DNA from 2 places in the Alteromonas sp. 009811495 genome. Region 2 is predicted to be linked to the other one. Evidence: predicted binding sites of a transcription regulator. Region 2 holds the regulator's gene; the other holds the start of a gene.
The links. The regulator LexA, encoded in region 2, represses DNA repair genes until DNA is damaged. The targets are predictions, from matches to a motif close to TACTGTATNNNNATACAGTA.

Region 1 (4,429 bases), 300 kb from region 2:
CGTTACTAACTGCACCGCGCGATAAATAAATACTGATGCGTCAAAGCTTTGTGCCATCACCAATTGCTGCGCAGCAAGATCATTGCGATTAATTTCGTCGACCTTTGCCTTAACCGCCTCAAGCGTTGCCAGTACGTTGGCATCATTTTGTCTGTCAACGCGAATAGAAATTGCTGGGTTGCCGTTTTGTACGCTTGCGTTATTGCCATCAGCACGTGTAATTTTTATCTCAGCAATGTCATTTAACGTTATCGGGCTACCGTCACGCCATTCAAGGATCATCTCACCCATTTGAGTAGGTTGATAACGCCCTTCAAAGCGCAGTGTGTAACGTCTGCGACCAACATCGACGAACCCGCCAGAAATATCATTGGCGCGACCAAGTTCATTGGCAACTGCACTTAGGTTAATACCCAGTTGTGCAGCTTTAAATGGGTCAAAAACAATTTGGAATTCTTCAACGCCACCAACGCCACTTTCCATCCTTGCTCGTGCTACGCCAGGAATAGATTCTAGCTGCGGCTTAATTACATCAGTAAAATAAGTAACGTAAGTATTAATTTCATTAGGGTTGCCGGGCAAGCGTTGTAAGAAGAAATAGGTAAGCGCGGGGGCATCACCACCGCTGCCAGCAAGCATTATGTTGGGCGATAGGGCATCCCGTGGAAGAGGTGGAACACGGTTCATGCGACTAATCACTTCAATAAGCGTTTTTTGCATGTCCGTACCTAAACCAAACTCAAGGTTTATCCATGCATTACCTTGGTTTGCCCATGCGCTCATCGACTCAAGCCCAGGTATACCCTGCAGAACCTCTTCTTGAGGCTCTATAATCTCTGATTCTATTTCTTGCGGGGACGCAGCCCGCCACGAAGTTTGAATATTGATATAGGGGCGATCAATATCGGGAAATAACTGAACGGGTAAATTAAATAGACTGTAAAGCCCAAGAAATACCAGCAATGTAATGCCGATACCTACCCCAGTTGCGTTTTTTATTGCTGCACGAGTGATGTCCATAACGTGGTACTTATGCTTTTTATAGTTCGATTTACTATAGGTCGCAGAAGTGACAGAAAAAGTTTAAAACCGTGATACGAAGATTTTTAGCGATAATTAACATTTCTTTTAAATGTGGCTTAAAAACCGCTATTTATCGCAGATAAGTGGACTTGGATTTTAGGTTATTGGTCGAGATTGTAATTAATTTGTTACATTTAACGCAGCCGTATGACATACGAGTATCAGCGCGTAGTGACAAACGGGCACAAAAAAGCCGCTCAAAAGAGCGGCTTTTTCAAATACGTCAGCGATTACGCTTCAGCAATGATGATCACTTTGATTGAAGTGATAACGTCAGAGTGAAGTTGTAAGTCGATGTCATACTCACCAGTCTCACGAAGAGTACCAGTAGGTAGTTTAACTTCTGCTTTTTGTACTTCAACGCCAGCTGCAGTGATTGCATCAGCGATGTCACGAGTACCAACAGAACCAAACAGTTTACCTTCGTCACCAGCTGGTGCTGCGATTGTAACTTCAGCAAGCTCAGCAATTTTCTCACCGCGTGCGTTCGCAGCAGCTAGTTGCTCAGCAATTTTCGCTTCAAGTTCAGCACGACGTGCTTCGAACTTTTCAACGTTGTCTTTAGTTGCAGGAACCGCTTTACCCTGTGGGAAAAGGAAGTTACGAGCGTAACCAGACTTTACAGTCACTTGGTCGCCCAGGCCGCCAAGGTTGGCGATTTTATCTAGTAGGATGATATTCATCTTAGCTAACCCTTATTTTCGCCAAATTACTTGTGTGAATCAGTGTACGGAAGCAACGCAAGGAAACGTGCGCGCTTGATCGCAGAAGACAGCTGACGCTGATATTTTGCGCTTGTACCAGTAATACGGCTAGGGACAATTTTACCGCTCTCAGTGATGTAGTTCTTAAGAGTAGCGATATCTTTGTAATCGATTTCAGTCACACCTTCTGCAGTGAAACGGCAGAACTTACGACGTCTGAAAAAACGAGCCATGGGTGATCTCCTTAAGCGTTGTCTTCAGTGGTTTCAGTTTTCTTTTCCGCGCGGTCTTGGCGAGGAGCAGAATCGTCACGACGCTCACGACGAGGCTCTTCTTTCATCATTGGAGAAGGCTCAGTCACAGCAGTCTTAGTGCGCATAACCATGTTACGTAGGATCACGTCGTTGAAACGGAAAGCATTTTCCAATTCATCAACAGCTTCTGCAGACGCTTCAGCATTGATTAGTACGTAGTGGGCTTTGTGCAGCTTTTCAATTGGGTAAGCCAGTTGACGACGGCCCCAATCTTCTAAACGATGAATCTGACCACCGTCTTGCTTTAGGATTGTGGTATAACGCTCGATCATACCAGGTACTTGTTCACTCTGATCAGGGTGAACCATAAATACGATTTCGTAATGACGCATTATAGCTCCTTACGGTTGTAGCCTCGACAGTACAGCCGACTGCATGGAGACAAGGAACGAATTGGGATGGCTGTAAGGGCGCGCATTATACGCAGCGGTTACCAATTGCACAAGCATTAATCACCTTTAAAACGGCTTGTTACCCTTCTCTCACTAATAAAACTCAAACATTTAATTAAAATACTGTTTATTTATACAGTAAATTACTGTACAGTTTTTGTGTCTTTAATAAACAGGGGACCTACCATGGCCATTACCACACAGTATGTTGTTACGCACAAAGGGGTAGAAAAATTGGTAACTACCGACAAAAAAGAAGCCGATCAGTACGACAAAATGCTCGACGCAGCAGACAACCTTGCCGACTACATTCATGCGAAGGGCATCAAGCTAGATGACAGCGTAGTGGAAGAACTGACAATTATGCTGTCAAAAAACAAAGATAAAATTAGCAAAATCTTTAAAGGTGCTACTGCAGAAAGCGTGTTAGAAGACGAAAGCGCAGAAGTGGTGAAGCTACAGGCTAATGGTTAACGTTTTAAGCTAGAACACACCCAAAATACAAAGCTGCACTCGACAACTTAACTCGTTTCTGCGAGCAAAAACTTATCTGATACTGTAGTCGCGATTGTTATTTGATAACATAACGCGACTACAGCGCTTAGGCTCAAACCTTTATTATTTTTTACACGGCTTATGGTTTATTCTTGTGATTTGGCCTTGTGGTTTAGCTGTGTGGTTTTGCCATATGGTATTGAGAACACGCTGTAATTTGAGCGAGCTGAAAAACATAGTGATAAGCTAAAAGCGCTTAAGTTCATTGCTATTAGGTTGTCAGAAATTACAGGTTTAAAAGAGTGTGATAGAAAACGAATTGCCGATAGTCCACAACGCGCCAGCCATCGAAGTAAACCAGATGCGGTTTGCTTACAACAAATCAGTGTCACCACTACTAGCCATAGACAAATGGCAAGTTGCAGAGGGCGAACATATTTTTCTCTCGGGCCCCTCAGGCAGTGGTAAAAGTACATTGCTCAACTTACTAAGCGGCACACTGACACCAACAAGTGGCGAAATATCCTTACTCGGCCGCCCATTTTCAACGTTATCAAATCGTCAGCGAGATAATTTTAGGGCACAGCATATCGGTGTTGTATTTCAACAGTTCAATTTAATTCCCTATCTAACAGTCGAACAAAATATTCGTGCTGCTGCTTACTTTGCCAAAAACACATTAGGTAGTGACGCCCTCAGCCAGAAAATTCAACGCTTAATCGAAAAGCTCCAATTACCTGATAATGTGTTAAGCGAACAAGCTGATGCTTTGAGCATTGGACAGCAACAACGCGTCGCTATTGCACGAGCACTTGTCAACGCGCCACAAATTTTAATTGTAGATGAACCAACGTCTGCGTTAGATGTAGCCGCGCGAGATAGTTTCATGTCTTTACTTAAAGAAGTTGCAAAAGACAGCACCTTATTGTTTGTCAGTCACGATCCAGCAATGGCCGCCTATTTCAAAACGCATTTAGACATTAAGGAACTACTTGCCAGCAGCACTAAAAGGCAGGGTAATGCGGGTGAAGGAGCGGGTCAATGCTAACGACAATTGCACTAGCGAGTTTAAAACGACGCAAGCACACCGCATTGCTGACCCTGTTAAGTATCACCATTAGCGTTTGTCTTTTGCTCACGGTTGATATTGTGCGTACTCAAGTTAAAACCAGCTTCACACGCACGGTCTCGGGTGTTGACTTAATTGTTGGCGCACCAAGCGGGCAGCTTAATTTGTTACTTTCGTCGGTTTTCAACGTTGGCACACCATCTAAAGGGATACCATGGAATAGCGTTGCATCCCTTGAGTCGAACAAGCAAGTGGCATGGATAATTCCATTGTCTTTGGGCGACACCCACAAAGGGTTTCGTGTTATAGGCACAAACAATCAATTTTTTACGCACTTTAAGTATGGTGATAAGCAAGCGCTTGCTTTCGCCC
Region 2 (4,429 bases):
CCATAATGTGAACTGAGAACACAAACAGTGCCGTTGAATCACCGCTATATGTAGTTGAGAGTGGTGCGTAGAATGTCCAGCCGAATGCTGGGCCGCCGCCTTCCATAAACAGTGAGCTCAAAAGAATAAGAAAGGCCCCTGGTAAAATCCAAAAGCTCCAGTTGTTCATACGCGGGAGGGCCATATCTGGCGCGCCTATCATCATAGGTACTAACCAGTTGGCAAGCCCAGTAAAGGCTGGCATTACCGCGCCAAATACCATAATAAGACCGTGTACAGTGGTCATCTGGTTAAAGAAGTTAGGGTCGACAATTTGCAAACCCGGCTGAAAAAGTTCAGCACGAATCACCATTGCCATGGCCCCACCAACCAAAAACATGATAAAGGCGAACCACAAATACAGCGTACCGATATCTTTATGGTTGGTGGTAAACAACCATCGAGTAATACCTTTCGGTATATGGTCGTGGTGATCGTGATCGTCGTGATGCACAGTTGAATCTGGCGAAATGACTTCAGTTGCTTTGCTCATAACTCGCTCCTAGTTACCCGTTGCCACGGCGTTAACGTCTTTCGCCTGTACCATGTCACCCGTGTTGTTACCCCACGCGTTACGTTCATAAGTCACCACTGCAGCAATTTCTTTGAGGCTTAACATTTTGCCGAACGCTTGCATGGCGGTACCTGATTTACCATGAAGCACAATATCTATATGCCCTTCCTGATCTTCTAGCGCCATTTTGCTGCCTTTAAGAGCAGGGAATACGCCCGGCAGACCTTCACCATTTGGCATATGGCAAGCTGCACATGTGGCGTTATAGACTCGCTCACCTTCTTTCATTAGTTCGTCCATCGACATATTCATCGACAGAAGGCGTTGCTCTTCTTCTTTCGCTTTACGAATAATGTCTTCCTGCTCACTCATCCAAGCAGCATATTCAGCAGGCTCTTTCGCAATAACCACAACGGGCATGTAACCATGATCTTTGCCGCAAAGTTCAGCGCACTGACCGCGATATACCCCGGGTTCGTTAACCTTTGCCCATGCTTCGTTTATAAAGCCGGGATTTGCATCCTTCTTCACTGCAAAGTCGGGAACCCACCAAGAATGAATAACATCGTCAGATGTGATCAGAAAACGAACTTTTTGACCTGTGGGAATGACAAGCGGACGGTCAACTTCAAGAAGATAGTTTTCCGTTTTTTCAAACTTGTTTTCAATTTGCTCGCGCTGCGTAGCCAGCAACGAGTAAAACTCTACGTCACTATCCATGTATTTGTAGTGCCACTTCCATTGAGAACCCGTCACCAATACCGTCATATCCGGTTCAGAGACATCTTCCATTGCAATTAGCGTGTTGGCAGCGGGAACCGCCATAAAAATGAGGATAAGGAACGGAATTACAGTCCACGCGATTTCTACTTTTACGTTTTCGTGGAAATTCGCGGGCTTAGCGCCTCGTGACTTTCTGTGCAGATACATAGAGGCGAACATTACGCCAAACACGACTACTGCAATACCGACGCAAATGAAGAACATTAACATGTGCAGGTCATACACCTGCCCGCTAATGTCAGTTGCGCCGCGCCTGAGGTTAAGAGAAGAAACTTCTTCTGCAGCCTCCTGCGCAAAAAGGAAATGAGAAAAAAGCAAAAGGGGTATACTAGCAAACCCTTTTGCCATGACGGTCATTAGTTGTTTCACTCAGCACCTCCGTAATGGTAGAACCATTAACGCTAAATGTTAGTGCGCGCTGTCCCTACCAAGTGGTTTGCGAACGATTGACCCACAACTGCAATTTGTAAAACAAATTTAGAGCCATTGTTATTATTTTGTTAATCTCTGTATAAGAATTGCGCAATAATGACTTGCCGTCTAGTCTTTTCTGCTAAAAATTTAACGAGATGGTTAAAATTTAATCATTTCATTTTTGCTAACTGCACCTTGATAGTGCAGTAAAGCGGTGTGGCGTGTGGATACGCCGTGAAGCTTTTAAACGCTCATTTGGAACACATGCGGCGATAAAGAAATCAATGTAAGTTTATAAAAATCAATATATAAGAATGCAAATTTGGAGATTTTCAAACGTAGTCTTGTTAAAAGTGACAGGATTAAAAAGCACTTGCGGCGCGAAAAAATTGGCGTTTTGGTGTGATTGCAAAAAAATTAAACTTTTTTGACAGGCTGTTCAAAAAACAACCTTTATACATAGAACAGCCAACAAAAGTGAAAGTTAAGGTACAAAAAAAGCGGCTACAAGGCCGCTTTTACGTTAACCTGCCGAAACCTTACATCCAGTCAGCGTTTCGGATAACACCCACCGCTATACCTTCAATAGCAAAAGGTTGTGAAGCCAAATCAACTTTTATAGGTGCAAATTCATCGTTCTCGGCGTGCAGTAATACTTCTCGCCCGCGTTTTTCTAAACGCTTAACCGTGACGTCTTCATCCACTCGGGCAACAACAACTTGACCGTTGTGTACATCAGTAGTGCGATGTACAGCCAATAAGTCGCCATCAAGAATACCAATGTCTTTCATACTCATACCGTTTACACGTAGCAGAAAGTCTGCCTGAGGTTGAAATAGCGCAGGATCGACCTTGTAATGCGACTCAACATGCTCTTGCGCTAGAATAGGTTCGCCCGCTGCGACTCGCCCAATAAGCGGTAGCCCTTCTTCCTCTGGTGTTTCATCTTCCAGTGGAATATTCAATTTAATGCCACGAGAAGTACCTGGCAAAATTTCAATAACACCTTTACGCGCTAAGGCCTTCAAATGTTCTTCTGCCGCATTAGCAGAACGGAAACCAAGCTGTCGTGCAATCTCTGCACGCGTAGGTGGCATTCCCGTTTCTTGCATGGTCGTTTTAATAAGTTCTAAAACTTCGGTTTGTCGAGCTGTGAGTGGGCGCATAAAAGACCTGTCTGTTCATACAGTTCCTGTAAGTATATACACCTAAATTTAAATAACAAGCACTACGCGACAGCAGATAAAATAAAACTTGAAAAACACCGTTGTGCTCACATTTAATACAATAGAATGAAGACAAACAGAGTTGGATGCATAGTAAATGCTAAGATTTTTGCCCTTTTCCGCCGACCTTGCACCCTACTTTGATAGTATTAACCGAGAGTGGATAGAAACCATGTTCGCCCTTGAACCTGTCGACGAAGAGGTCATCTCATCACCACAGTCTTGTATTATTGACCAAGGTGGACATATTTGGTTTGCACAGCACCAGACCTTAGGCGTAGTTGGTACCTGTGCCTTGATGAAAAAAAGCGACGGCATTTTCGAACTAACCAAAATGGGTGTTGTCAGCAGTGCCAGAGGACTAAAAGTTGGTGAGGCATTGCTAAAACATGTTATTGAACAAGCGCCAACAATCGCACACAAAACATTGTTTTTGCTTACCAATAAGAAGTGTGAAGCCGCCATTCATTTGTATGAAAAAAATGGCTTTGTGCATTGTAATACAATTATGCAGCAGTACGGTGACGCGTACGCGAGATGCGACGTAGCCATGCGCTACAAAGGCATTTGATGCAGTAACCTGACGTAACACAATACATACATGTAAAGGATGACATAAAGGCATACCGCGAGATAAATCGCCAAATGTGTTACACTTTCCCCGTTTTTATTTCATAGGATTACATACTTCATGTCGTGGATGCGAAAAGCCCTTTTGTCGGTGTTTCATTATCCTGTTAAGTTACTGGTTAAAGCGCATAGTATTCCAGTAAACGTTGAAACCGAATTAGGAATAGATAAGAACAAGCCAATTGTCTATCTACTTCCCACTAACTCAGTGACCGACCAGTTGGCACTTAGAATGTCGACTGAAGCACTGGGTTTGCCAAGCCCAACAGAGACGTTGGCACTTGCAGGGCGAGAGTATTCGTCCACATTATTTTTACGTAAAACTCAGCCTATCTTTCGCTCTTCAGCAAAAGAAACTGACATTGAAGAAGTCTTCACTGAATTATTCCACCTGCACCGCGATCATGAAAACCTAGATTTGCAGGTGGTGCCAGTATTTGTAACTTGGGGAAGAGCGCCAGGCAAAGGCAACCCAGGGCTTAGCGACTTAATTGCCGATAGAGCAGCACCTAGTTGGTTACGTAAATTATTTATCGTACTGTTTTTGGGTCGCGACAATTTTATTAACTATTCAAAAGCTGTATCGGCTCGCGCGATGTCAAACCAGCATGGTAGCGATCAGAGCATTGCCCATAAACTGGTTCGCGTAGCAAGTACTCACTTCCAGCGAAAGCGTCAAAGTATGACCGGCCCAACATTGCTTGAACGCCAAGAACTCAATAATAGTGTATTGGGCTCTGATGCGGTGCGACGCGCCATTGCCGAAGAGTCTCGCAGCAAGAAAGTTACCCACGAGAAAGCCAAAGAGACTGCGCAATCTTAC

Region 1: OZ660_RS18195 (YebG family protein) is a predicted target of LexA. The motif match lies at 2,615-2,634, and genes of this name have one in related genera.

The regions. Positions count from the first base shown of each region.
Region 1 covers NZ_CP113972.1:4,047,656-4,052,084, forward strand. The annotation lists gene OZ660_RS18175 (efflux RND transporter permease subunit) at 1-1,020, opposite strand, end outside; gene rplI (50S ribosomal protein L9) at 1,314-1,766, opposite strand; gene rpsR (30S ribosomal protein S18) at 1,793-2,020, opposite strand; gene rpsF (30S ribosomal protein S6) at 2,032-2,433, opposite strand; gene OZ660_RS18195 (YebG family protein) at 2,680-2,967, shown strand; gene OZ660_RS18200 (ABC transporter ATP-binding protein) at 3,350-4,036, shown strand; gene OZ660_RS18205 (ABC transporter permease) at 4,030-4,429, shown strand, end outside.
Region 2 covers NZ_CP113972.1:4,343,878-4,348,306, forward strand. The annotation lists gene ctaD (cytochrome c oxidase subunit I) at 1-532, opposite strand, end outside; gene coxB (cytochrome c oxidase subunit II) at 542-1,705, opposite strand; gene lexA (transcriptional repressor LexA) at 2,290-2,916, opposite strand; gene OZ660_RS19465 (GNAT family N-acetyltransferase) at 3,074-3,547, shown strand; gene plsB (glycerol-3-phosphate 1-O-acyltransferase PlsB) at 3,668-4,429, shown strand, end outside.